Regions from separate parts of the Mesorhizobium sp. NPDC059025 genome, predicted to be linked through region 3. Evidence: riboswitches for the same ligand, from Rfam matches in the RefSeq annotation. Region 3 holds a riboswitch; each other region holds the start of a gene.
The links. A riboswitch is a leader RNA that binds a small molecule or an ion and turns the genes downstream of it on or off. The one in region 3 is predicted to bind cobalamin.

Region 1: it holds a riboswitch for cobalamin, as region 3 does, so the genes downstream of both, ACFWYE_RS11110 (ribonucleoside-diphosphate reductase subunit alpha) here and ACFWYE_RS00690 (CbtB-domain containing protein) in region 3, are expected to answer to the same signal.
Region 2: it holds a riboswitch for cobalamin, as region 3 does, so the genes downstream of both, ACFWYE_RS14925 (TonB-dependent receptor domain-containing protein) here and ACFWYE_RS00690 (CbtB-domain containing protein) in region 3, are expected to answer to the same signal.

What each region holds. Positions count from the first base shown of each region.
Region 1 covers NZ_JBHYIM010000003.1:665,827-675,312, reverse strand. The annotation lists gene ACFWYE_RS11140 (NUDIX domain-containing protein) at 1-179, opposite strand, end outside; gene ACFWYE_RS11135 (ABC transporter ATP-binding protein) at 219-1,055, opposite strand; gene ACFWYE_RS11130 (FecCD family ABC transporter permease) at 1,052-2,101, opposite strand; gene ACFWYE_RS11125 (iron ABC transporter substrate-binding protein) at 2,103-3,164, opposite strand; gene ACFWYE_RS11120 (TonB-dependent receptor plug domain-containing protein) at 3,397-5,565, shown strand; gene ACFWYE_RS11115 (TonB family protein) at 5,656-6,744, shown strand; cobalamin riboswitch at 6,816-7,016, shown strand; gene ACFWYE_RS11110 (ribonucleoside-diphosphate reductase subunit alpha) at 7,121-9,486, shown strand, end outside.
Region 2 covers NZ_JBHYIM010000005.1:300,352-309,837, forward strand. The annotation lists gene ACFWYE_RS14920 (ABC transporter substrate-binding protein) at 1-25, opposite strand, end outside; gene ACFWYE_RS14925 (TonB-dependent receptor domain-containing protein) at 41-1,810, opposite strand; cobalamin riboswitch at 2,081-2,288, opposite strand; gene ACFWYE_RS14930 (PilZ domain-containing protein) at 2,362-2,655, opposite strand; gene ACFWYE_RS14935 (response regulator) at 3,179-3,850, shown strand; gene ACFWYE_RS14940 (sensor histidine kinase) at 3,855-5,252, shown strand; gene ACFWYE_RS14945 (amidohydrolase) at 5,352-7,049, shown strand; gene ACFWYE_RS14950 (hypothetical protein) at 7,141-7,404, opposite strand; gene ACFWYE_RS14955 (hypothetical protein) at 7,401-7,610, opposite strand; gene ACFWYE_RS14960 (hypothetical protein) at 7,838-8,023, opposite strand; gene ACFWYE_RS14965 (hypothetical protein) at 8,025-8,888, opposite strand; gene ACFWYE_RS14970 (hypothetical protein) at 9,346-9,486, opposite strand, start outside.
Region 3 covers NZ_JBHYIM010000001.1:147,955-157,440, reverse strand. The annotation lists gene cobD (threonine-phosphate decarboxylase CobD) at 1-734, opposite strand, end outside; gene cbiB (adenosylcobinamide-phosphate synthase CbiB) at 733-1,695, shown strand; gene cobO (cob(I)yrinic acid a,c-diamide adenosyltransferase) at 1,700-2,314, opposite strand; gene cobU (bifunctional adenosylcobinamide kinase/adenosylcobinamide-phosphate guanylyltransferase) at 2,316-2,825, opposite strand; gene ACFWYE_RS00695 (CbtA family protein) at 2,818-3,594, opposite strand; gene ACFWYE_RS00690 (CbtB-domain containing protein) at 3,612-3,791, opposite strand; cobalamin riboswitch at 3,825-4,018, opposite strand; gene ACFWYE_RS00685 (MFS transporter) at 4,098-5,297, opposite strand; gene ACFWYE_RS00680 (MFS transporter) at 5,457-6,686, opposite strand; gene ACFWYE_RS00675 (DUF1624 domain-containing protein) at 7,012-8,001, shown strand; gene ACFWYE_RS00670 (methyltransferase family protein) at 7,998-8,468, shown strand; gene ACFWYE_RS00665 (homoserine dehydrogenase) at 8,515-9,486, opposite strand, start outside.

The DNA of each region.
Region 1 (9,486 bases), on a different contig from region 3:
AAGGAGAGCCCGAGCTCCTCATTCAATTCACGCAGAAGTGCCGCTTCGGGTTTCTCTCCCGGTTCGATCTTGCCACCCGGCTGCATGAAGGTGGTCGTGCCGCGCTTGCGCACGAGCAGCAGCCTGCCTCGGCTGTCCAGAATGGCTGCAGCCGCGATACGGATCGTCCTGTGTCCCATTGGCGGCGCTCCCGATCCAGCCGCGGATGCGCTGGCCCATCAGGGATGCGCTGAGTCCCACGGTCGTGTCGAGCCTGCGTCCCCGCACGGCTCCAATATGGGGCGCCGCAGGACAGGCACGCAAACCTGCTGCTCGATCCCGGAGAGACGCGCCACGGTGACGTCCACGCCGTAGAGCCTGCTGAGGGCCTCGGGTGTCAGAACCGCATCCGGCGTTCCGGAGGCGACAATCGTGCCCGCGCTCATCAAGGCGACGGTGCCCGCGCAGGCGAAGGCGTGGCCGGGCTCATGCGTGGAGAGCACGACGGCGATGCCCTCCCCCTTAAGAGCCAGTATCTGGCTAAGGATGCGCGCCTGGTTGCCGAAATCGAGACTGGCGGTCGGTTCATCCATGACGATCATGGCGGGGCGCTGCACCAGCGCGCGCGCAACCAGCGTCATCTGGCGCTCGCCGCCGCTGATCTCGGTATAGGGATGATCGCCGAGATGCGCGATGCCGAGCCGGGTGAGCGTCTCGTGCACGATCGCCCTGTCACTGGCCGACGGCCGGTCGAAAGTACCGATCCGGCTGGCGCGCCCCATCAAGGCGACGTCGAAGACACTGAAGGGAAAGTGAGCCGCCGTGGCCTGCGGCACATAGGCGACACGCTGCGCGAAATGCCGGCGCGACAGGCTGGAGACGGGGATGCCATCCAGGTCCAGCCGCCCGCCGAGGGCTGGCAGCAGGCCGAGCACGGTCTTGAAGAGGGTCGTCTTGCCGCAGCCGTTCGGCCCGAGCAGGCAGAACACTTCACCTGCCGAAACCGAAAAGGTGGCGCCGCTGCCGACACGTCTTCCCGGGTAGCCGAAGGCGAGATCGACGGCACTCAGCATCAGGCCCATCCCCTTGCCGACTTCACCAGCAGCCACAGGAAGAACGGTGCGCCGACGGCCGCCGTCAGGATACCAAGCGGGATTTCGATGCTGGCCGCGTTGCGGGCCAGCGTGTCCATCAGCACCAGGTAACCCGCCCCCAGCAGCACGCTGGCCGGCAGCAGCCGCGTGAAATCGGGGCCGACAAGGGCACGCGCCAGATGCGGAACCAGCAATCCGATCCAGCCGACGATACCCGAGACGGAGACGGCGGCGGACGTCATCAGCGTCGCGGCAACGATCAGGACGAGCCGTATCCTTCCCGTTTCCACCCCCAGCGCCCGCGCCTCTTCATCGTCGAGCGTCATCAGGTTCATGCGCCAGCGCAACAGCACCATCGGGATGAGGCCGACCACCATCACCGGCAGAATCGAGACGAGATCGCCGCGCGTGACGCTGGCAAGGCTGCCGAGCAGCCAGAAGGTGATGGCCGGCAACTGGTTGTAGGGGTCGGCCAGCACCTTGAGCAGCGAGATGCAGGCGCCAAGCAAAGCCCCGATTGCAATCCCGGCCAGCACCAGCATCAGCATCGGGTCGCGGCCACGCGCGGCATTGCCGATGCCATAGACAAGCGCCACGGCGGCCAGCCCCCCGGCAAACGACAGGCCCTGGACGGCGAGGACCGGCAGGGAAAAGAAGATGCCGCAGATCGCGCCAAGGCTGGAGCCGGCCGAGACCCCCAATATGTCCGGCGAAACCAGCGGATTGCGGAACAGTCCCTGATACACCGCCCCGCTGACGGCAAGCGCAGCCCCGACCAGAAGTCCGCACACGACACGCGGCAGGCGAACGTTCCACACCACCGTATCGACAATCGGCGGCTGGCCGCTCTCGCTCCCCGTCAGCCTTGCCGCGACGACGCGGAAAGCCTCCGCCAGGCTGACGCCGTAATGGCCGAATGACAGAGCCGCGACCACCACGAGGACCAGCGTCAGACATGCGGCGACCCAGCCCAACCGGGCTTTCCCCTTGCCGGTCGCCGAGAAAGCTGCCCCTGGTGATTGCGTCATCTTATGGTTTCGGCCGGGCATCCGCGAGCAACGTGTCCAGCTGCTTGTCCGTCAGCTCGACATGGTAGAACAGCTTGTAGAAGGAGCGCACCGTTGCCGCCAGTTCGCCGGACGATTTTCCCGGATAAAGAACCGAGACCAGCCATGGCACGCCGATGAGCCGGTTGATGCCGGGAGGGGAATCGAACCAGCCGAACGGCAATGTCGGCGTGTGGTAGACACGCCGCTTCTGGACCGCGCCGATGCCCGACCATGACGGATCCTTGAGGATGGCTGCCTGGGCATCCGCGTCGAGCGTCAGGATTACGTCGGGGTTCCAGGCCAGCACCTGTTCCAGAGAGACATTCGCAAGGCTGCCCTTGCCGGCGGCATCGGCGACGCTGTGTGCTCCCACCGCGCCAAGGATTTCCGTGGTGATCGAACCTGCCAGGCCGGTCTCAAGCCCCTTCGGTCCGCGCCCGTAGTAAACTTTCGGGCGTTCATTCATCGGAACAGTAGCCAGCAGTGAATCCATGTCCTTGAGCGTGGTTGCGGCATAGGCGGCGAGTTCCTCGCCGCGCTGCGGCACGCCCAGCAGATCGGCGGTCTTGCGCAGCGTTTCAACGGATTTGGCAAAGGAGCCGTCGATCAGCACATAGGGAATCCCGGTCTGCTCCTGCACCCGGTCCGCCAGCGATGCGTAGGTCGCGTCGACCGTGCCGACATCGATGATGATGTCCGGCTTCAGCGAGAGCACCAGTTCCAGATTGGCGGTATTGCCCTTGCCGGTCAGCCGGCCATAGGCAGGCAGGTCCCTGTAGGGCGCGGCCAGGAATTCCTTTTCCCCGGCGCCCGGCTCGCGCACCCAGCCGACCATCTTGTCGGGCGCCAGCACATACAACAGCGTGGAGGCCGGCGGGCCTGCCGCCAGCACGCGCTCCACACGTTCAGGCAATGTGACGGAACGCCCCGCGGAATCGACGATCGTGCGGCCTGCGGCCTGCGCGGATGCGGCCGCCGCCACGCCGAGGCATAGAAGCAGGAATGCCTGCGAGAGCCGCACCAGAAATCCCCGTCGATCCATTTTTCGTCCCCTCGCACGCTTGAAATCAGCACGATTGTTATTTCTGTTCTGACATATCGGTCAAGGAAGGGGATTGCTGGCCTACTGCAATAAACTGTTTAGCGCGAACCGTTGCCTTGACGGAGTGCGCGTTCTTTGTATTTGTCCGTATATTACGCTTACAAATTGGGAGGACGACCTGTCGTCACGTTGGCGGCGGGCAAGTCCGATCGGGGCATTGAGGGGGATTTTCATGAAGCGACTTTCGTCGACGACTTTGCTCGTCCTTTTGACAACCGCTGCCGCACTGCCGGTTGCTCATGCGCAGCAGCAGGACGGGAACGTCGAAAAGAAAAAGGACGACGCACCTGCTGCGCCCGCCCGTGCGGGCACTTCCCCCGTCTTCGAGCTCGGCGAGATCGTCGTCTATGGCGCCGCTACAGGCACCTCTTCCGACATTGGCGGTCAGTCGGTGTCGCGCAGCGTCGTGACGGCAAAGGACATCCACAAGAGCAACCGCAACACACTCGACGATGCGCTGGCAGCCACGCCGGGTGTCGAGGTCTCCAACACCGGCGGCAGCCGCAACGAAAGGCTGATCTACGTTCGCGGCTTCGATCGTTTCCAGGTGCCGCTCTATATCGACGGCATCCGTGTCTATCTGCCGGCCGACAATCGTCTCGACTACGGACGCTTCCTGACGCCGGACCTTTCCGAGATCCAGGTGCAGAAGGGTTACGTCTCGGTGCTGAGCGGGCCTGGCGGCATGGGCGGCGCCATCAACCTCGTCACCAGGAAGCCGACCAAGGAATTCGAAGGCGAACTGCGCACCGGCGTCGACCTCGGCAACACCGGTGATCTTTCCGCGTTCACGACATCCGGCTGGGTCGGAACCAAGCAGGAGAAATTCTATCTCCAGGCCAGCGGTTCATTCCGCAACAGCGACGGCTGGTTCCTGCCGCAGGGCTTCAATCCGGTCCCGGTCGGCATCGGCGGGCCCGTCGAGGATGGCGGCCGCCGCGACTTCTCCAACGTTCGCGACTGGCGTGCCAACTTCAAGCTCGGCTACACGCCGAACGAGACCGACGAATACGTCATCAGCTACACCAAGCAGCAGGGTGAGAAGGCCGCGCCCTACAGCATCTACGAGCCGGTGCGCGGCATCACGCGCACGCCGCTGCCGGCGGGCGCCGCCTACCAGCGCGACTGGGAATGGCCACGCTGGGACATCGACTCGCTGGCTTTCTACTCGCACACGCAACTCGGCGACGAGTCCTATGTGAAGACCAAGGCCTACTACAACACTTTCTACAACCTGCTTTCGGCCTATGACGACTCGACCTTCACGAGCCAGAAGCAGGCGCGCGCCTTCAACAGCTACTATGACGACAGCGCCTATGGTGTCAGCGTCGAGGCCGGAACCGAACTCATCCCTATGAACACGCTGAAAGGCGCCGTTCACTACCGCCGCGACGACCACACCAACTGGGATCACAACCAGCCGGGCACTTCAGCCTTCGTCGACCCGAAGCAGACGAAACTGGAGGACACCTGGTCCGTGGCGGTCGAAAACACCTTCCACGCTACCGAGAGCTTGGATTTCGTCGGCGGCATCAGCTATGACAAGAACAAGCTGGTCAAGGCCCAGAAATACGACTCGGCCAGCAAGAAGATGTCCGAATATCCGCATGGCGGCAGCTCGGCATTCAACTGGCAGGGGGCGGCGATCTATCGCTACAGCGACGCGTCGGAATTCCACGCCAGCATTTCCTCACGCACGCGTTTCCCGACCCTGTTCGACCGGTTCAGCACCCGCTTCGGCGATGCCCTGCCGAACCCGGATCTCAGCCCCGAGCGCGCCGTGAACTACGAGCTCGGCTGGGCCGGCAAACCGACCGAAACGCTGAAGATCGGCGGCTCGGTGTTCTACAGCGACGTCTCCGACGTGATCCAGTCGGTGAGTGTTGGTGGCGGGAAAGTCCAGAGCCAGAACATCGGCGACGGCCGTTACCATGGTGTCGAAGTCTACGGTGAATGGGACGTGCTTTCCAATCTGACCTTGGGTGCGAGCTACACCTATCTGAAGCGCAAGCTTTCCGATCCGGTCAGGCCCGGCCTCAAGCCCATCGGCACGCCGGAACACAGCGCCTATCTCTATGCCGACTGGGTGCCGTACGAGAATTTCACCGTGTCGCCCAACGTCGCCATCTACAGCTCACGCTGGTCGACGGACCGGCTGGAGACCGCGTTCTTCGAAACCAAGGGCTTCGCGCTGGTCAATCTCAACATGAACTACAAGCTGAACGACAATTTCGAGTTCGACTTCGGCGTCAGGAACATCTTCGACAAGAACTACCAGCTTGCCTACGGCTTCCCGGAACAGGGCCGCACCTTCTACCTGAACTCGGCCATGCGGTTCTAGGGCATGGCCAGGCCGGCGAGATCGCACGCGCGGAAATCCGCGCGCGGCGCCGGCCCTGCCTCGCCTGCCCCGGCGACCGACGACAAGGCGGTGCCAGAAATTCCGGCGCCGCGGCCCGACAGCGATGACGTCATCCCGAACACCGCAGCACCGGAACCTGAGTCCGGCGAAGAACCGTCAGGCGGCCGCAGTGAAGCGCAGCGCTGGTTGCTGGGTGGCGTGGTCTCCGTCGCGGCCCATATCGGCGCCGGGCTCTATCTCGCCGCGATAGTCCTGCCTCCCGCCGCCGATACGGGCATCGTCGACTCCATCTCGGTAGAGTGGGTGCCTCCGGACGTATCCGAGGCTGCCCTGAAGGCCGAGCGGCCCGCGGATGCGGTCGACGAACCGGCACGCGCCGTTCCTCGGCCTGATATCGAAAAGGCGCCGGAAAAGCTTCCGCAAGACGAACCGGCGCAGGCCGATCCGCTCCCTGAAGACGACAAGCCCCCGACGACCGAACCCGCGCGGCAGCCGCGACAGGAAACAGCGGAAACCAGAACCGAAGCACCGCAGCCGAAACAGGAAGCCGCCCCTGCACCACAGGTTCTCCGCTCCGCGCAGCAAAACGTGCCAGCCGTGCCGGCCGTCACGAAGGCGCCGGAAAGCAAACCCGCCCGCCCGGTCGAGAAGCCCGGCGCCGCGCGACAGGAACCCCGAAAGGCCGAGAACAACAGCCGCACTCGCAAACTCGAACGGGCAGAGCCCGCCAGGCCGGTTCGCCAGCAGCGCAAGAGCGCGCCGAAGAAGACCGTGGCAGCAGACGAGTCCGGCCCATCTGAAAAAGCCGTTCGGCCGGCGGCGGTTTCACCGAAGCAGGCAACTTCCACGGGCCCCGCGAAGGCAACCAGCCGCGGCGCGGTATCACCTGCGCAATGGCAGGCCAAGGTCATCGCCCATATCCGCCGCTTCAGGCAATATCCCCCGGGCGCCAGTGGTTCTGCGTCGGTTCGCGTGCAGTTGCGCATCAATGGCCAAGGCGCCGTAAAATCGGCTTCGGTCGCGGGCTCCTCCGGCAATGCGGCCCTTGATCGCGCTGCGATCGAGACCGTGAAGCGGGCCTCCCCGGTACCCGCCCCGCCGCCTGAAATAGCCCGCTCCTCGATGACGCTGGCGATCACGATCAGTTTCAAGCGGTGAGCCACCGAAATCCATTGTCGGCAAATCCGCGACCATCCACACCAGTCGTTGACATCAAGTCGCTGTTCTATACTAGATATCGAAGTCGAGGTTCTCCCGAGTCGTCTGGTTCGGGAGCTAAGAGGGAAGCCGGTGCAAAGCCGGTGCTGCCCCCGCAACTGTAAGCAGTGAGCCCGCGTCGAAGAATGCCACTGGTGCCGTAACGCACCGGGAAGGCCGACAAGGGCGACGACCTGCGAGCCAGGAGACCTGCCGCGACGAACGAGAACGAACCTCGGGCGGGGTGTCCCGGCGGTGCGCGTGGCCGGGCGTCGCTGCGTCCCGAACGGCCAATGCGTTCCCCCAAAATCCCCGCCCACAACGCCACGGGGATGACATGGCAACGACTGCAGCGCTCACCACGAACGGAGCCCACAAGGCCCCACCGATCGGCGAAAGCCATCACTCGCCTCAGGCCGAACCCGGCTACAAGGTGATACGCCGCAACGGTTCGGTGACGCCGTTCGATGCGACGAAAATCGTGGTGGCGCTGACCAAGGCTTTCCTCGCCGTCGAAGGCTCGAGCGCGGCGGGCTCGCGGCGTGTGCATGACGTTGTCGAGGACCTGGCCGGACAGGTGGTTGCGGCGCTGACGCGCCGCTTCGAAGCCGGACGCACTTTCCATATCGAGGAAATCCAGGATCAGGTCGAACTGGCGCTGATGCGCGGCGAACACCACAAGGTGGCGCGCGCCTATGTGCTTTATCGCGCGGAGCGGGCGCGCGAGCGCCTGGTGGACAAGGCGGATGCGGTCGCGCCGGGCGGATCGCTCAACGTGAAGGGCGAAGACGGTGCGCTTGTTCCGCTCGACGACGCCCGCTTCTCGCGCGTGGTCGAAGAAGCCTGCGCCGGCCTGGAAGCCGTTTCGCCCGAGGCCATCCTCACCGAGGCACGCCGCAATCTCTATGACGGCATCACGCTGGATGAACTGTCGCTGGCGCCGATCCTGGCCGCACGCACGCTGGTCGAGACCGAGCCGAACTATGCCTTCGTTTCGGCCCGCCTGCTGCTCGACCGCCTCCGCCGCGAAGCCCTGAGTTTCGTCACCGGCCGAAGCGAGCAGGCAACCCAGGCCGAGATGGCGGGCCGCTATGCTTCCTACTTCCCGGAATTCATCACGGCCGGCATCGAAGCCGAGCTGATCGATCCAGAACTCGGCCGCTTCGACCTCGCCCGGCTGGGTGCCGCGCTGAAGCCCGAACGCGACCTGCAGTTCCAGTATCTCGGTCTGCAGACACTCTACGACCGCTATTTCCTGCACACGAAGGGCAAGCGTTTCGAGCTGCCGCAGGCCTTCTTCATGCGGGTCGCCATGGGACTGGCGGTGCGCGAGATCGACCGCGAGGCTCGGGCCGTCGCGTTCTACGACCTGCTGTCCTCCTTCGACTTCATGGCTTCGACGCCGACGCTGTTCAATTCCGGCACGCTACGGCCGCAGTTGTCGTCATGCTTCCTGACCACCGTCGCCGACGACCTCGACGGCATCTTCAAGGTGGTCAAGGACAACGCGCTGTTGGCCAAATACTCCGGCGGCCTCGGCAATGACTGGACCCCGGTTCGCGGCCTTGGCGCGCACATCAAGGGCACCAATGGCGAGAGCCAGGGCGTGGTGCCATTCCTGAAGGTGGCGAACGACACCGCTATCGCCGTCAACCAGGGCGGCAAGCGCAAGGGCGCCGTGTGCGCCTATCTCGAGACGTGGCATGTCGACATCGAGGAGTTCCTCGACCTGCGCAAGAACACCGGCGACGACCGCCGCCGCACGCATGACATGAACACCGCCAACTGGGTGCCGGACCTGTTCATGGAACGGGTCGAGGCCAATGGCGAATGGACGCTGTTCTCGCCAGACGAGACGGCTGACCTGCACGATCTCTACGGATCCGCGTTCCGGCAGACCTACGAGGCCTATGAGGCGAAGGCAGCCGCCGGCGGGCTCAAGGTCTTCCGCAAGATCCGCGCCGTCGACCTCTGGCGCAAGATGCTGACCATGCTGTTCGAGACGGGACACCCCTGGATCACCTTCAAGGACCCTTGCAACATCCGTTCGCCGCAAGGCCATGTCGGCGTGGTTCACTCCTCCAATTTGTGCACCGAAATCACGCTGAACACGTCGAAGGACGAGGTCGCCGTCTGCAATCTCGGCTCCATCAACCTGGTCAACCATGTCAGCGAAAAGGGGCTGGACCTCGATCGCCTGGCAAAGACCGTTGGCGTCGCCATGCGCATGCTCGACAACGTCATCGACATCAATTTCTACACCATCCCAGAGGCGCGCCGTTCCAACCTGCGCCACCGGCCGGTGGGACTGGGCCTGATGGGCTTCCAGGATGCACTGCAGCTGCTGCGCATCCCCTATGCCTCGGATGAAGCGGTCGCCTTCGCCGACGCCAGCATGGAGGCGATCAGCTACCAGGCCATCTCGGCCTCGGTCGATCTTGCCGCCGAGCGTGGCCGCTACCCGAGCTATGAAGGATCGCTGTGGTCGAAAGGCATCCTGCCGATCGACTCCATTGCCCTCCTGGAAAAGGCGCGGCCCAGCGTGGAGATGGATGCGTCTTCCACGCTCGACTGGGACGCGTTGCGCAAGCGGGTCAAGAAATCCGGCATGCGCAATTCGAACTGCATGGCAATCGCGCCGACCGCCACCATTTCCAACATCTGCGGCGTGTCGCAGTCAATCGAGCCCGGCTACCAGAACCT
Region 2 (9,486 bases), on a different contig from region 3:
TCGCGATCTGTACCCTTGCCTGCATCGTCATCTCCGCGGTTCAGAATGTCCGGGTGAGGCTCAGATTGAAAGTGCGGCCGGGGGCGCGGTAGTCCGTCACCGTAGAATAATCGGCGTCGAACAGGTTCTCGACCGCGAATTTCACCTGCGACGAGGCATCCAATGCGTAGAGCGCGGTGAAGTCCACCGTGACATAGTCCGGCAGCTTCGTCGTGTTGGCGGCATTGGCGTAGCGCGCCGCCCCGTAGAGCAGGCGCGTCGTCAGGTCCAACTGCTCGGTCGGGCTATACGTAACCTCGGCCATTGCTTTGAGCCGGTCGCGGTAGGGGATGTATTTGTCGTTGTCCTGGTTCAGCGGTTGACGGACATCGAGGCTCACCTTTCCATTCCATTCGGTGCTGAACCGGTGCGCAAGTGCCGCTTCGAAACCCGTGATACGTGCCTTGGCGACATTGAAGGGCAGGTAGGTCGGCGGGTTGGAGGCGATCGCGTCGGTCAGCCAGGTTTGATAGAACGCAACATCCAGATTGGTGTCGGCGCTCGCCTGCCAGTTCAGCCCGATCTCATAGGATTTGGACTTTTCCGGCTTGAGGTTCGGATTGGAGTAGTTCGGATAATAGAGTTCGTTGAAGCTCGGCGCCCGGAAGCCGGTGGCATAGGATGATCGCAGTCTCAGGTCTGGCAGGATCTCATAGCTCGCGCCGACATTGTATGTGGTGGCGCCGCCGAACTGGCCGTTGTGGTCATAGCGGATGCCGCTGTCTATGGTGAGCGCCTCATAGGACAGCGAGTACTGGCTGAACACCGCAGCGAGCGTTCGCGCCTTCACATCGAAGTTGACGGTCGAATTGACCTGTTCGCGATAGATTTCGGCACCGCCGGTCAGCACATGCGCAACGGCACCGGTGTCGAAATTCTTCGTGGAGTAAGCGAAAAGGCCGTAGCGGCTGGAATTGAAACGGCCGTCGCCTGCGACGCCATCGCGGAAGTTGCGGGAGCGATCGACCGAACTCGACAGCTCGACGGTCGAGGACCAATCTTCGGAGTGTCTGATTTCGGTACCGAGCTTGCCGGCAAAACTTGTCGTATCGACTTCGTTGGCGCCAGGATACGAGTCGTCGTACTGGCCGCGGCTGCGGGCAAGCAGAGCGTCGCCGTAGATCCGGCCCCAGTCGAACTGCTTCGACAGCGAGGCATTGATCGAGCCGAGCAGGAAACCGTCATCGTCCGGTTCATGGCCGTAGGCGGTCGGCAGCGTGAAGTCGTAGCCTCGCGTGCCGGTCAGGCTGCCGCCGAGGGAATAGTCGACGCCGCTTCTGCTCTGGCCGCGTACATTGCCGGACAATATGCCGCCCCACGGATAGCTCACACCAGCTGTTACCGAGCCACAGCTGTTGCGGCCGTCTGCGCAAGGGCCGCCTTGCCTGGTGATGATGTTGACGACGCCACCCATGGCGTCGGAGCCGTATTGCGCCGAATGCGCGCCCTTGGCGACCTCAATGCGCTCGATTGACTCGAGCGGAATATTGCCGAGCGAGGCGGTGCCGGTAGTGGCCGAACTTGCCCTCACGCCGTTGATCAGCACCAGCGTCTGGCTGGCCGACATGCCACGCAGATAGAGGTTGGATGCAGCACCCTGGCCGCCATAAGAGACGATGGAAACGCCGGTGTAGGATTTAAGCAGGGAAGGCAGGTCGGGAGCAGCCGAGTGCTCGATGCTCTCACGGTCGACCACCGTTACCGACGAGGTCGAACGCTCCAGCGTCGTCTCGCGTCGGAGCGGCGTGGTGATGACAATGCGTTCCAGCATCGTGGCATTGCCGGGAATGTTGTTGTTCTGAGCGCCGGCATGGCTTGCGAAAGCCAACAATGCTGTGCTGGCAAGCAAGAATGTCTTCTTCAAATCCGCCCCCAAAAGGATTGACGGCGCGGTCGAGCGCCGTGAGGTTCATTTCGAACCGCAGACGGATTGGCTAGGACAGATTTGCGTTCAGTCGCACTTCCTGGCCGTTCTCGCATGCGGCAACACTTCACGTGTCACCGCCACGGACGACCGCGCCTGATCACCCCTCGTGATCAAGCATGGGTGACTGGAACAGGCAGGTCTCCTGACTTCCGTGTCATCGCCCATTTCCGCCTTCCCGGTCGCGCGAGGCGGCCAGTGGCATCATGGAAGAAGGCTCAACGGTTACAGTTGCGGGGGCAGTCGCGGCTTTGACCGATGGTTCGGCCGCACCGTGTTCCCTTTTCATCCGCCTCGCGGCGGAACCAGCTCCAACCCGAAGCTAGCCGCGGCAATGCCGAGCGTCAACCGGCTAGGATGTGGAGCAGCGGTGAGCGGTCCGAGCGAAGGTTGGAGGGTCAGCCGTAGTGGAACCGCGGTTTCGGGCCAGTACCGGTGAATTGCACGCCGACGCGGTCGTTGCGGCGCCAGCGCACCAGCGATTCATAGGCGACACCGTCAACAGGGACATAGAGGCTGAAACGTTCAGGAATGATGGCATCGGCGGCCACCTTGAGTTCCGCGCCATTCGTATGCTGGTTGCGCACCACGCACGGGATTTCCGAATTGTGGATGCTGGTGATGATGGTAGCCCCTTTGAGCACACGTTGCCGATGCTCGCGATCGTGATGGTTTGCTTCCTGCTCGGACATGACGGTAGGGACTCACGCTGCAGACCTGATATTTTAGGAAAGGCGCGGAGAACATCAATGCCACCGCGAGCTGTGTCGGCGATTTGCCGCAAGGGATGGCTAACCGTCCGTCAAGATCCGGGCTAGCTGCTGTCCACTAAGATGCCGGGACGCGGAACCTCGAATGCCTGGAAGGAAATGAAACCGGGGGATGCATTCGCATCGCTGGCAGCGTGGCGGCTCGTAACATTGCTGCAATGTGACGCCCGGAAACAGGCCGCCTGTGAAACAGTTCGAGGTCGGCAAATGCGTTTGTTCTATGTCGTATGCATCGGTGTATTGCTGTCGGCGTGCCAGAATACACGCGATCGGGAACGATGCCTGTCATATGGGTTCGATGACGACACCCCCGATTTTTCGCGATGCCTGCAAAGGTTCGACATTGAAAGGGATCGCAGGGACTATCGCTCGCGAGATGGCGAACGATATGAGGGCTGACCGCGTCCACTCCTGGAGTGCCGGGTTTCGATGGAAGTGAGCTTTCATGCATATTCTGATCGTTGAAGATGATCGCGAACTCGCCTCTTCCCTCAAAGCCATCATGGAGGGCGCGATCGGCATATCCGACACCTTTGGATCCATTGCCGAGGCCGAAGCCGCGCTTATGGCTCATAAATTTGATCTTGTGGTCATCGACCGCAGGCTTCCAGACGGTGATGGACTCTCGCTGCTTCCGGTGCTGAGACGGCTGCAACCGCGGCCAGCGACCCTGGTCCTGACCGCGCTGGATGATCCGTACGATATCGCCTCGGCCCTGGACAAAGGCGCCGACGAATATGTCGGCAAGCCGTTCGAACCAACGGAACTTGTCGCCCGTGCACGTGCGGTCCTGCGCCGCTACAGCCTGGACGTGCTGGGTTCGACCCAATTCGGCAATCTGGCCTTCGATCTCAACCACCGGATGGCGAGCGTCGGGCAGAAAGTGCTCGACATTCCGCGGCGTGAACTTGCGATACTGGAAACGCTGATGCGTCGCGCCGGCCGTGTCGTGCAGCGGGAAACGCTGGAGTCCTCCGTCTATAACATCGGTGAGGACATCGAATCGAACGCGCTGGATTCACATATATCGCGCCTGCGCAGGCGCTTGCGCGATGCCGACTGCGAGGCCGTCATCAGGAGCGTGCGCGGCATCGGCTACATGCTGGTTCTGGAGTGACAGTTTGAACCGCTCGATCGCCTTTCCTGTCGCTGCGCTCCTGGTCGTCGGCATGGCGATCGTGATGCTGCTCGGCACGGTTCTGACACTTGCGATCATCGTCAGCATCAGCGCGGAAGACCGCCTGCAGATCAACACCAGCGAACTGTCCCGTACGCTGGGTGCCGCCATCGCCTATGATGCCGATGGCCACCTCACGCTCGACAGGCAGAAGCTTGCCACGAACATCATCGAATTTGCCGAAGCCCAGCCGGCCTATTGGTATGTCATCGACGATGGCCGGCAGGTGATTTCACATGGGCAACAACCCGCGGAGGTCAAGCGGGTGTTCGACCAGACCCCGCGCGAAATTCAATATTCGGAGTTCCGCTACCGGCAAGACAATCACGACATGCTGGGCATCAGGTCGGTCAGCCGAGGCGACGGCCCGAAAATTGTTTCCGTTGGCGGGATCGTGCTCTCGAACTGGGAGACCGTTCTGGTCGCCCTTGTCCCGGTGCGATCGCAGGGGCTGCTACCACTGTTTGGTGTCATCCTGGTTGCCACCACATCAATCGCCGTCATCATCGTCCGGGGCACGATCGCAAGGCCGGTACAACGTGTCGTGCGATCCGCCGAGCGGATCGATGGGCTGCCCAATGGCAGACGCATATCGGACGCCGACACACCGAGCGAACTGAAGCCCATGGTAGCAGCATTCAATACGGCCTTGATGCGGATCGACGCCGCCTTTGCTGCTCAGCGCAACTTCCTTGCCAATGCTGCGCACGAATTGCGCACTCCTTTGACCAAGATGCGCCTGAAGCTGGAGCGATTGCCGGATGGCGAATTGCGCGACGGATTGATCCGCGACACCAAACGCCTCGGTTCCATCGTAACCACGCTGCTTCAGCTTGCGCGTCTGTCCGGCCAGTCGTTGACCTTTGCCGACATGGATCTTGCCGCCGTCGCCAGGGCCGTTGTCTCCGATCAGGTGCCGATGGCCCTCAAGCACGGCATCGACATCGAGCTGAGATCGCCGGCACGCCCGGTCTCGCTCTCCGGATCAGAGGCTGCGATCCGGGTTGCACTGGAAAACCTGCTTCTCAATGCAGTCCGGCACGCCGTCGGCACGAAATTGATAGTCGTGGAGGCGCTCTCACCGGCCGAAATCCGCGTCGTCGACTACGGTCCGGGCATTCCGTCAGATGAGCGTCGCGACGTCCTGCAGCCGTTCGTGCGCGGCAGGGATCGTGAAGGCGAAGGCACGGGATTGGGACTTGCCATCGTCGACCAGATCATGAACGCCCATGGCGGTACGGTTGCACTCGGAGAGACGGAAGGGGGAGGGCTGACTGTGCGTCTGTCGTTCAACTCGGCGCACCCGGTCGACGCGGAATCTGCTGCGCAGGCGGGAGCTTAAAACCACCGGACCGAACCAGAGAATCATGCGCGAAGAGATCGCTGCTTGTGTACCTCCTGCAAAGCAGCTTAGATCGCCTCATGTTTCGGAGGGCCATTGATGGTAGGCATTTTCGATTGCCGATTGCACCTTCCCGGACTGTTTCTGGCCGCAGGCATGGCGCTAAGTCCGCCTGCCTTTGCCAAAACCAAGGTGCTGACGAACGCCAGCATTCACACCGTCAATCCCAAGGCACCGACCGCCGAGGCCATGGCCATTGATGATAACGGCATGATCATTGCCGTTGGCGCGGTGCAGGATGTTGTGGCAGTCGCCGGCGAGGAAGCGGAGGTCATCGATCTCGGTGGCAAGATGGTGCTGCCGGGCTTCCAGGATGCGCATGTCCATCTCGTCGAAGCCGGCGTCAACGAGATCCTGTGCGAGTTCGGTCCCTTCGACGAGCTCGACGACACACTTGCAACGGTCGAGGCCTGTGTGAAAAGCAGCAAGACCGACTGGGTGCTCGGCTCTGGCGTCAGCATGACCAATCTGCTCGATCAGAGCGACAATCCGATCGCGCTGCTCGATGAGATCTCACCCGATCGCCCTGTCTTGATTCTTGATGATATTGGCCATGGCGCATGGGCCAATTCGGCCGCCATGCATGCTGCCGGCTATGATGCGATCGACGGCAATCCGCCCGGCGGCATCATCCTGCGCAACAGGAAAACAGGCAAGCCGAACGGTGTGGTATTGGAGAATGCACAGCAGAAACTGCGCAACCTGGCGTTCCCGGATACACCGGAGAATGTCGAGTTTGCCTATGAGAGCATGCTGCCGACGCTGAAGACCATGGCCAAGAACGGCATCACCACCGTGAGTGATGCGGGAGGTTTCTGGCCACAGGGGCATGTCAAGGTCTGGCAGAAGGCACTGGCCAACAACACGCTGACAGTCAGGGCCTCCAACGCGCTCTACGTCTACCCGGACATGCCTTTCGATGAGCAGGTCGCAGCGCTGACAAAGCAGTTCTCAAATGACCCGGACAGCTTGTTGCGCTTCAATCAGGTCAAAATCTATGTCGACGGCATTTTAGAACAGCGCACCGGCGCGGTTCTGGAACCTTATCGGCCGGGAGCAGGCATCGACCACGGTTTCGATCGCGGCTTTCTCTATTTCGACATCGACACGTTGAACCGCTATTCAAAGGTTCTGTCCGAAAAGGGATTTCAACTGCACTATCATGTGACCGGGGATCGTGGTGCACGGCTTGCTCTCGACGCGATCGCGCAAGCCGATGCTGCGCCCGGGCCGCACCGCCTGACGCATCTCTATCTGGTCGACAAGGCCGATCTGCCTCGCTTCAAGCAGTTGGGCGTGGTCGCCGATTTCCAGCTCGCCCCGAGTTCCGTCGATCCGGACTATGTACAGTTCATCCGCCAGTTCATCGGCGACAGGGCCGACACCATGATGCCCGCCGGCACGCTTCAGGCCATGGGGGCCGATGTGGTGATGAGCAGCGATTTCGACGCCGACGAGCTGTCGCCTCTGATCAAGATCCAGACCGCTGTCACGCGTCAGAAAGACGGTGCCCCTGACGTCGCTACCGCGATCGCCTGGATGACCATCAACCCGGCCCGCCTGTTGCATCAGGACAGGACGACGGGCTCGATCGAGGTCGGCAAGATCGCGGATCTTGCGATAATCGACCGCGATATCCTCAAGGTTCCGGTCAAGGCCATCGGCAACGCAAAGGTGGTTGCTACGGTTCTGCAAGGCAAACCTGTCTACGATCCTGACAAATTGCTCGGAGATTGACGGACGTTTCCCCTTGCTTGGCGCCGTCAGCTGTCGTCTGGCTGGCATCGCGTGAATGGAAGCAGTTCCTGCACGACCGGGCATTCGTTCTTCACTTCGTTGGCAAGGCCTGGACGCCATTCCACAGCAGCCAAAGCAACCCTGAAACGATGGACAGGATCACGGCCGCGCCGACCTTGCTCGATATGCCGGCCAGCGCTTGGCGGAAGTTCCGGAGGAACCGGAAATCCTCCCGAGCCTCAAATTGGTGTTCGGGCTCATCGATGCGCAATCCGGCGGCGGAAAGCTCCTCACGGATGGCTTCCTTGACGATGCGCTTCAGTTCGTCAGGATCGATGGACACATGTCTTGTCATGGCTTCCACCCGCACCATTTCTCACCAAGGGCATTGTGTTTGTTGATTTCATCCAGCCCGGCGCGAGGTGTCTCCGCCCGGGCATCCCGGCGTGGCGAATTGTATTCGCACCAGATCGAGCGTGGATCGGACGGCAGCGGCCCGTCTCGCTTGGTGACGCAACCCGCAAGGGCCAGCGCAGCAGCAAGGATCAATGCCTTGACCATCGCAGAGCTTCCTTCCGTGCTTCGTCCTCGGACAGGCTGGAAACGTGCCGTTCGATATCGGTGGCCTCCCGGTCCATCTCCAGGCGATCTTCGGCCGCCGCCAATTTCTCTTTCGCCTGTCGTCGCGTTCTGCCTCGGCGCCGGATTGCCGGAATTTCCAGCCGATGAAGATCGTGGCAACGGCACCGACGATTTGGGGCAGAATCTGAGCAGGAGCGCCAACATGGTTAACGGTCCCAGCCGAATTTGCGCGCCAGGCAGTAGGCTCCTTCGGTAGCTACTCCGACAAGCGTAGTCGCCACAACGGTACCCGCGGTCACCACATCAGGATCGTTCGAGAGCTGATCCCCGAGTTGGTAGCCAATGATGGCGCCCACGCCGTAGCGCAGAATGATGCGGACATACGGGCCCATGTCAGGCTCCTTTGACGGATTTGCTGAAAGCAGTGGCAAGCAGCGTGCGGATCAACCCCCAGAGCGTTGCCACAGGCAGGGTCGTTGGCCGTGGCATGGGAGGTTGCGTGGCGACGGGAATTGTCTTTGACGTCTCGAACGGATTTTCTGTCGAGGTCGTTACCGGCGACAGGTCGGCGTAGCCCGCTTCCCGCAACGCGATTTCGAACGCCTTGGCATAGCCGGCAACCAGCTTGCCGTTGACCTGGACATCTGCGTTGACGATCGATCGCGCCGCCACATAGTCATAGTCTGTCGGACGGGCCGACGATGAGACATCGAAATCGGCCAATTTCCTGCCTGTGAACATGCCGGCCCGCATGCCCTCGACAAGGATATGCGCCGAAATATCGGCGTCATTGGCTGCTTCGGGATCAGCAACCAGATCGACACCTACGAGTTTGGATGCCTTCCGATAGTTTTCCTCGCCTGTGAGCTGCGGCAGAGCGCGGCCGCGATAGCGCCAGCCGTCACCTGAGGCTTCCGGACCATTCCCCATGCGGTTGGCGTAGACACGATTGGCAAGGCTCCGGGGGTTGCCCACATAGGGGATGGCAGCAGCGGTGCTGCTGAAGCGCTTCGGCCAGACCTCCCGGATACGTGCGGCGCTGGTGTAATTCAGGTTTTCATTGACGGGCTGCATCTTGCCACCGGTCTCATGATAGGCGGTGGCCAGCACATAGGCGTGATGCTTCAGCGACAGGCCCGTGCGCTGGCCGGCATCAAGAATGACTTCCATGCCGGCGACCTGGCTTTGAGAGAGGGACGTGCCAAAAACACCGGACGTGCGAGCGCGAACGCTCGCGTAGAAACGCGATCGATCCATGGAACGAAGTCCTTTTGGGAGAGTGTCTAAAATCGGGTGCCGCCATGCGGCGGCAGTGGTCAGCGCGGCGTGCGGAAATAGGTTCGTAGTCTGTCCCGGTCGTTTTGGATTACGGTTCGCAACACGATGATGCCGCCAAAGAACGCGTGGGTATCAGGCGAGCCGGTGGACATATTCTGGGTGCCTATGGCGGGCACATAGGATATGTTGCCAGTGGCGGGGGCATTGTTCGCTGCAAGCGTACCCGCGGATCCATCCACTTGAAAATCGATGAAGTCGTTAGCGACAATTGCCGCTTGCTTAGTCTGCATATCGGCCCAATGAAATAGGTTTTCGCCGACGCTGGGCTTATAGTAAAATATCTGATCACCATCCCACCTGTACCGGCTCGACCAGTTTTTAACACCTGTCGTAGAACAACCGATGAGGATGTTATCAGTTGAATCTCGCGCGAGCCCTAAGGGGAAAGAGTTCCCAATTTCAAGCGATGCCTGAACACAATGTAGAGGGGACTGTTTTGCGCGTTGTAAACGATCGGACTGTTGAGCAGATTACCACTGATGAAACCGTTGTTGCTGGCGAGTTCAAGATAAGGAAT
Region 3 (9,486 bases):
CGAATGCCGTACTCCAGCGTCGGCCCTGCCACGGCCCAGGGACCGAGCTGGCTCTCGAGCCGTGCGGCAGTCGCCCGATCCGTCAGCGCAAACCCGAGACGCACGCCGGCAAGTCCAAAGAACTTGCCAAAGGAACGCAGAATTACCAGTCCGCCATGTCCGGCATCGGCGGCAAGACTAGCATCGCACGGGCCGACATCCATGAAGGCTTCATCGACCACGAGCAGGCCAGCTTTTGCTTTCATGGCATCGGCGAGCTTGAGCAACCGCTCGCGCGAAACGATGCGTCCGTCCGGATTGTTGGGATTGACCAGGATGGCGACATCCGCCTCGGCCAGCGCATCGAAATCAGTGGTTTCGGCAACGACATGGCCGGCGATGGCGGCTGCCCGTGCGTGCTCGGCATAGGTCGGCGACAACACCAAAACGCGTCCCGCATTCACCAGTGAGGCGACACGCGGCAACAGGATTTGTGTGCCGGGGCCTGCGACGATGTTTGCTGCCGAGGGCGCACCATAGGTCGCCGCTGCGGCCGCCAGCAATTCGGCAAGGCGCGCAGCTTCCGGCAATCGAGTGAACGCTGTGGCGGGCGGATCGAAAAGCGGATAGGAGTGCGGATTGATCCCGGTCGAGAGATCGACAAACGGCTCCGGTGCATCAGGAAACAGCGCCCGGGCCCGGCCAAGGCTTCCGCCGTGATCAACTGCCGCAATTGCCTCGCCTGGAAGCCTCATGTCCGCCCTGACCGCCTTTCTGTCGCTGCTGATCGAAGCTCGGCTCGGCTATCCGGACCGGCTGTTTCGCGCCATCGGACATCCGGTGACGTGGATCGGCGCCCTGATATCCTGTCTCGATCGCAGGCTCAACAGCGCCGCCGACAGCGACGCGGCGCGTCGCATCGCCGGCCTGTTTGCGCTACTGCTCATCGTTGCCGTGCCGGCGATGATCGCTCGGATCGCTGAGTCTGCCCTGCTGGCCCTGCCATTCGGCATTGTCGTCGTTGCGCTGCTGGGAAGCTCGCTGCTGTCGCAGAAAAGCCTCGCCAGCCATGTCGAAGCAGTGGCTGATGCGCTTGACAGCGGCGGCGTTGTCGCAGGGCGAAAAGCAGTGTCGATGATCGTCGGCCGAGATCCGGAAAAGCTCGATGAAGCCGCTGTCGGACGGGCTGCCATAGAGAGCCTGGCAGAGAATTTTTCCGATGGCATTGTTGCCCCCGCCTTCTGGCTTGGCGTCGGCGGCCTGGCCGGCGGCGCTGCCTACAAGGCCGCCAACACCGCGGATTCGATGGTTGGCCACCGTACCGAGCGCCACGAGGCTTTCGGCTGGGCCGCGGCGCGCTTTGACGATCTGGTCAACCTGCCCGCTTCACGCCTGACCGGCCTCCTGATCGTTGCCGCCGCGTTTTTCATCAAGGGCGCCGATCCAGCCGAAGCTTGGCGCGCCATGCGCCGCGATGCACGCCATCACCGTTCGCCCAACGCCGGCTGGCCGGAGGCCGCGATGGCTGGCGCCCTGGGGCTCGCGCTTGCCGGCCCGCGTTCTTATGGCGGTGTTCTGGTGGAAGGCCGCCATATGGGAGAAGGCGGCCGCACCGCCGTTACCAGCGCTGACATCCGCCAGGCGCTGAGACTTTACTGGACCGCCGACATGCTGCTCGTCGCGCTGTTTGGCGTGATTGCACTGGCGCTCTGGTAGGCCTTTAGAATTCAATTCCCTGCTGCGCTTTCACGCCGGCGGAAAAATGATGCTTTGTCGCCCCCATCTCGGTGACGAGATCGGCGGCTTCCGTGAGCGCCGGCTTGGCATTGCGGCCGGTAACGACAACATGCAGGTCTTCCCGCCGCCCCTTCAGGGCAGTCACGACACGATCGACATCCAGATAGTCGTAGCGCAGTGCGATGTTGAGTTCGTCCAGCACCAGCAGGCTGATGGACGGATCGGCCATCAGCTCTTCCACCTTCATCCAGGCAGCTTCTGCGGCGGCAACATCCCGCTTCAGGTCCTGCGTTTCCCAGGTGAAGCCTTCGCCCATCGAATACCAGACCAGCCGATCGCCGAACGCCTTGAAAGCATCCTTCTCACCGGTGTGCCATCTGCCCTTGATGAACTGAACGACACCGACGCGCCGGCCGTAGCCCAGCATGCGCAGTGCCAGCCCGAAGGCAGCCGTGGTCTTGCCTTTGCCGGGACCGGTGTTGACGATGAGCAGGCCCTTCTCGATGGTCTTTTGCGCCACCTCTGCGTCCTGCACCGCCTTGCGCTTGGCCATCTTGGTGCGATGGCGCTCGGCTTCGCTGTCATCGATCTCGACCATGTCATTTCACCTTGAGTGGCAGGCCGGCAACGGTCAGCACCACATCGTCGGCCACCGCCGCAACCTGCTGGTTGAGACGCCCGGCAGCATCTCGGAAGCGACGCGCCAGCGCATTGTCCGGCACGATGCCAAATCCGACCTCGTTGGACACAACAAACCAGGGACCACGCGGTTTCGACAGTGTGGCGGTCAGCCTGGCGCATTCGTCCTCGATATCATGCCCGGCCAGCATATGATTGGTCAGCCAGAGCGTAAGGCAATCCAGCAGTACCGGTCGCCCGGCAGGCAGGCGCACCAGCAATTCGACAAGGTCGAGTGGCGCGTCCGCCGTTTCCCAGCCTTCGCCTCGACGAGCACGATGATGCGCGATGCGTTCGCGCATCTCGTCGTCGTAAGCCTGAGCGGTCGCGATATACGTCCAGGGCGCCGGCAGCGCCGTAACCAGTTTTTCGGCATGCGCGCTCTTGCCGGAGCGCGCACCGCCGATGATGAAGGTCAGGCGATCAGGCAAAGCTGTCGCGAAGGCTCGATGCCTGCCCGGTAAAGCGGCCGCGCACAACGCCGACGACCGCACCCAGCACAACCCAGAACACCAAGTTGGTCAGCGTAACCGCCACCACGAACTGGTGATGCAGGCCTTCCGGGATCGGCGTGTCGTAGCTCTCCGGCTGCGGCGCGCCAACGACGTGAGGCGCGACGATCAGCAAGATCGCGAGCACGGTAAGTGGCAAGGATCGGCGGAAGGCGATGAGCGCAAGGCCAATGGCCGTGGCGACGACGGTGGAGATCCACCAGGCTTGCCTTGGCAGCAAATCGGCAGCAGGCATCGCCGGCAATTCCGGCGGCAGGCCAAGGCCTGGCGCAAGCGTAAAGACGGCAAAACCGGCAAGCCCCCAGAACACACCCTGGCGCCAGTTGCCGATGCCGCCGGCGAATTCCGAGAAGGCGACAAGGATCAGCGCGAAACCGATACCGGTTACGACATTGGAGAGTACGTTGAACGAGAACCGCTCGATGCCGTCGGCGGGTGCCCAACCTTCCTCTTCCTCGGCCGGAGCAGCCGCGGGCGCTGGCGCAGCCGAACTCATTGCGTTGGTCCCGGCATCGGCAGCGGGGGCTGCAGGCGCAGCCGCATGTTCATGGCCGCCGGCGGCCTGTTCATAGACTTCCGCCTTCAGGATCAGGGGAACGGTTGCATAGGCCTGCAAGCAGGCGAGAACGATGCCGGCCAACAGGCCCGCGATCGCCGCGACAAACACGACGTTGCGAAAAACAGACATGGTGGGTTCCCCCTGAGTTAGTGGCAGGGGAACGCCATCGAGTGGCGTGCGTCGTGGGCGGCGTTGTGCACGGCCTCGATATGCGAGAAGCCGGTGAAGCCGATGACGAAGATGCCGAGCAGGCCAGCCATTGCCAGCTGAAGGAAGCGCGACTGCGAAGAGGTCGAAGCGCCGAGAGAAACGGAAGCGGTATTCATGGTCTGTCCTTTCGCCCTCCACCCGAGGGCATTACCGTCATTGCCGTCGCCGGCAGGTCTCCTGGCTTGCGGATCAGCGCCCTTCTCCACCTTCCCGAGACAAGCCTCAGTGGCATTGGAGAGGACTACCGCTCACAGTTGCGGGGGCAGCCACGGCTTCGGATGGTTTCCCCCTCCCCACCGTATTCCCTCTTGGTCCCGAAGGGACCGACGACGGCGGGAACTATAGAAAGAATTCTGGCGCCCGGCAAACCAAATTCCGCCATCGCCAGACGCATCCGCGTCATTGGTGACCTGCTGTCGTCGCTACATCGATTTCGGCAGATATCTCCAGGTAACAATGGCGCAGACGGCAGCAAGGCAACCAAGCGTGGCGAAAACCGATCCCAGGCCGAAGAAAGCCAGCACCAGCGAATAAACCAAAGGTGGTGTCAGCTCCGAGAAATCGAGGTAGGTGCGGTAAACTGCGGCCATCTGCGGCCGCTCGTAGGCGCGCACCGAGCGCATGAAGGCGGTGGAGCCGATCGCATCGAGTGCGATGGTGAACAAGGCGCCGACCAGGAGCAGGCCGGCGGTGGCGAGCGGGATGAATTCGCCGATGGCGCCGGCAAGCCACAGCGACACCGCCATCCCGGCAAAGGCGAGCGTCATCACGTTGCGTGCACCATAACGCTTGCCTGCCCTGCCCCAGAAAATGGCAGCGAACAGGAGAGCGTTGCCGGCCGAAACCAGCAAGCCCCCGGCAAGTTCACCCTGGCCGGTAATGACCATGAACAGCGGGCCGTAGACAAAGAACGTGGTCCAGTAGCAGGAACGGCCGAAAGCGATAAGCCAGGCCAGCCGCAACCGTGGCTGGCTGACGAAGCGCCCGATATTGGCGAACGGATTGATGGGGCGGCTCTTGCCCGGCACGATCATCGGATTGTCGCCAAGCCGGTAGTACCAGAACAGCGCAAGCAGGCAGAGTGCAAAAACGGCCACGGCTCCATGCGCAGCATAAATGCCGTAGCGTGTGTAGAGGAAGATACCGAGCGTCGGGCCGCTCGTCCAGGCGATCATCGACCACGCCATGCGCAGGGACTCAGCCTGCATGAGGTCGGTCTTGCGGATATGGTCCATGATGTAGAGGTTGAGCGTGATCGACAGCGCACTCGCGCCCATTACCCGGCAGAGCATGCCGATGATCTGACCAGGCAGCGAATGGGTGACGAAGAACAGCGAACCGATCGCAAGCAGCAGCGCACCGGCTGTGTAGACCCATCTGCGTGCGAAGCGGTGGATCAGCATCGGCATGAACAGCGTGACCGAGAGACCAAGCAACGAGACGATCGTATAGAGGATCGAGACCGTCTGCTCGTTCCTCAGGATCTCATAGGCCTGGATCGGGATAACCGAGGCAACCGTGGCTCGCGCGGCAGATTCGATGGCGTAAAGCGAAGCAAAGGTGCGCGCGTCCGCCGGCGGAACCGCCGGTAGCCAGATCGGATGGCGGACATGCGTGGACATGGATTCCCAAACTAACGACTCGCAACGGGAAATCTGCGTCGCCGATGGCCGGGCCGGTAGCAGGAAACCGACGCGCTAGCGCCGGAATGCGAAGCCGGCCAACCACTTTGCACCGGCTGGCACAACGATAGGCTGCCGCATCAAGCTTGTGAGGATCGATCAGTGCGTTCTTCGTGAGCCTGGATCGACAAAGGCCACGGCAACCGCGGCTGCCAAGGCTATCGCAGAGACGATCAACATCGAGCTCAAAAGCGTATTGACAGTTCCCGACGCGCCGAGGAACTGCCCCGCCACCGCGACGATCAACGCCCCACCACCGATCGACATTGCTGCTGCCAGTCCCGCTGCGGTGCCTGCCATGCCCTTTTGGATTGTCATGGCCCCCATATTGGCGGCGGGCAGCGTCAACCCATTGCCAAGGCCGATGAACATGCACGGGCCGAAAAACGCCAAGGGATGCGTAATATCGAACGCGGACAGAACCAGGCCAAACAGGAGCCCGCCACAGGTCAGCAAACGAGCAGCGATGAGCAATGTGGCCCGAGGCACCCTCAAGCCATAACGGCCGGTCAGAAAACTGCCGCAGATAAAGCCCGCGGGGACCATCCCCATGAAAAGGCCGAGCAGCGCACTCGATCCACCGACCACCAGAGGTGCACCGGCCAGGAAGATGTAAAGTATCCCGGACGATGAGGCCATCACGACTATGTAAGCCCAGAACACAACCGAACTTAGCAGCCGTCCATATGAGCCGAGATAGACCCCGCTTCGCCTGACTGGAGAGAGTGTCTCGCTCAGTTCTCGTTTCGACAGAGAGAGAATAATTGCGCCAAAGGCCGCAAGAACGACAAAGATCGTCCGCCACCCCAAGAGTTCATCCAGCGTTCCTCCTAAGGTAGGACCGAGCATCGGCGCCAAGGCCCATGCCATCGCGGCGTAGCCCACCCTGCTCGTCCCCTCATATTCATTCGATGTTTCTTTGATGGCGACAAGAGCCACGCAAAAGCAGGCGGCAATCGAAGCTTGCATTGCGCGGAACACGAGGAAAACAACAATATCAGGGGCTAGCGCGCAACCGATAGAAGCCAGAATGAAGATCGAGAGCGAGACCAGCGCCACGGGTCTGCGTCCGTATCGATCCAACATCGCGCCAGAGATCAGTTCCACGAGCGCGGTCACAATCGCATACCCCGCGACCGCAAGGCTGATCAGCTCGAAGTCCACACCAAATTCCATCGCGATCTTGGGCAGCGACGGCGATATGATGTTGACAGGCAGCACCGAGAGTGCGGACAGCAGGACAAGAATGACAAATCGAGATTTCGAAATGCTGCCCGCAGTCCCCGCACCCGGTATACCCGTGTCCGGGAAATGACGATCTTTCGTCATGATCGCGTCCTTGATTTTGTGGAGGTTGGCGGATCGGACATGGCCGACCCGATCCGACGGCAATAAAAAAGGCTCCGTCAGGAGCCTGTTTGCCGCGCATGGGTGCTTTCGCCGGATGGTTACACCACCCCGCCCATGCGCCTTCCTACCACGAATGCGATCATTTCAACGTTCATGATCGCATTGCTAGACGGCGGCGGCGATCCGGTCAACGTTTCAGAATTCCATTGCTCGAGCGGTTGACCGGAAGAAGCGCCGCCAACCATTCTCGCTTGGGCCGTATCCGTGCTAGGCATTGTGCGGTTGCAATTTCGAATCCCGCCGCATGAGCCTCGAACAGCAGACAAATCCCTCCCGTCGCATTACCGTTATCGATGCCCTGCGCGGCATCGCGCTTCTGGCGATGGCCAGCTACCATTTCACCTGGGACCTTGAGTTCTTCGGGTATGCAAGCGCCGGACTGACGGCGCACGGACCCTGGAAGCTCTATGCGCGCTGCATTGCGTCGAGTTTCCTCTTCCTGGTCGGCGTCTCGCTGGTGCTTGCGCACGGCGACCGCATCCGCTGGCCGGGCTTCTGGAAACGGTTCGCCATGGTGGTGGCGGCGGCCGCTGCGATCTCGCTGGTAACGTATTTCGCAACGCCCAGCAGCTTCATCTTCTTCGGCATCCTGCATCAGATTGCCCTGGCCAGCGTTCTCGGCCTCCTGTTCCTGCGCATGCCGGCGCTGGTGACATTCATCGTCGCCGCACTGGTGATCGCAGCTCCATTCTATCTGCGCTCGCCCATTTTCGATCATCCCGAACTCCTGTGGGTCGGCCTCTCGTCGGCCGATCCGCGCTCGAACGACTATGTGCCGCTGTTTCCCTGGTTCGGCGCCGTGCTGGTAGGCATCGGCCTGACCAAGACCGCCAAGGCAGCTGGCTTGTTCGACCGGCTGGCCAACGTCTCGTTCGGCCGGACACTTGAACGCCCGCTCACTTTCATCGGTCGCCACAGCCTGGCCTTCTACCTCATCCACCAGCCGGTGCTGATCGGCTGCGTATGGCTGTTCGCACAGATATGGCCTGCCCCCGCACAGGATCCGAAGCTCGGCTTCACCAATGCGTGCCAGGCATCGTGCCTAGACAGCCGAGACGCCGCGTTCTGTGTGCGCTATTGTGGCTGCATGCTCACCGCGGTCGAGAAGGACGGCCTGCTGACAGGCATCATGAAGGGCGACCAGCCGGCTTCGGCCAGGACGCGCATCAGTGACCTCGCCAGCACATGCACGGTTCAGACCGAGGACGCCATGAGCCCTGGGGAACCGCAATGACCGACGCCCCGCGCCTGCCGTTTCCGTTGCCGCCGATCATCTTCCTGATTGCGCTGATCGTCGGAGTTGGCCTGGGCATTCTCTATCCACTGCCCTGGTTCGGAGACGTCCTCGGCGACATCCTGTTCGGTTTCGGTTGGCTGGCTGCGCTGGGCGCGGTGGCGTTGTGGTTCACCGCCATACGCCTGATGTACAGGGCCAGAACGCCCTTGAACCCGGTCGCCACTCCGGCACACCTGTTGACCAGCGGACCATTCGGCCTCAGCCGCAACCCGATTTATCTGTCTCTGGCAACCCTGGTCATCGGTATCGGGCTGATCATCGGCAACGTCTGGCTTATCCTGCTGGCGTTTGCGGCAGGGTTGGTGACAAGCAGGCTGGTGATCCAGCGCGAGGAAAAGACCCTCGCCGGCAAATTCGGCAAGAAGTATCACGACTACGCTAAACGCGTGCGCCGCTGGATCTGAAGCCTCTCGGCCCTCATCGGATGTCGGACCATTGCGGCATGCGCTCTCAGCCAGCCCGTTCGATGCGGATCACCTGTGCCTTGTCGGTCAAGTGACCGTCCTTTGTGATGGCTTCAACCGCCTTGCGTACCGCCGCTTCCGTGGTCTCATGCGTGACCAGGATGACGGTCTTCTTGTCGACCGCCTCCGGCCCGACGGCGTGCTGGACGATAGATTCCAGTGAAATGTCGTTGTCTGCCATGCGCTTGGCCACGGAAGCGAACACACCGACGCGATCATGCACGGTTAGCCGAATGAAATAGCCCCCCGCATGGCTGCGCATCTGGGCCTTCTTGTAAGGTTTCAGCTCCTTGGCAGGACGGCCGAACACCGGTCCATGCTGGAAACCAGGGCGGCTCTTGGCAATGTCGGCGATGTCGCCGACGACGGCCGAAGCTGTGGCATTGCCACCGGCGCCGGGGCCGGACAGCAGCAGTTCGCCCAGTATGTCGGTCTCGATCGCCACGGCGTTGATGACACCGTGCACCTGCGCAATCACCGAGGCGGTCGGCACCATGGTCGGGTGCACGCGCTGCTCGATGCCGCTTTCGGTGCGCTGGGCAACGCCGAGCAGCTTGATGCGATAGCCAAGTTCGGCTGCGGCACGGATGTCGGCCTGGGTGATGTTGGAAATGCCCTCCAGATAGATGTCGTCGGCAGCGATCTTGTGGCCGAAGGCAAGACTGGTGAGGATAGCGAGCTTGTGCGCCGTGTCGTTGCCTTCGATATCGAAGGTCGGGTCGGCCTCGGCATAGCCAAGACGCTGTGCGTCCTTCAGGCATGCCTCGAAGGACAGGCCTTCGGCCTCCATACGGGTCAGGATATAGTTGCAGGTGCCGTTCAGGATGCCGAAGACGCGATTGACCGAATTGCCGGCCATCGCCTCGCGCATCGTCTTGATGACTGGAATGCCACCGGCCACCGCCGCTTCATAGTTCAGCAGCACGCCTTTCTTCTCGGCAATCTCGGCCAGCGCCAC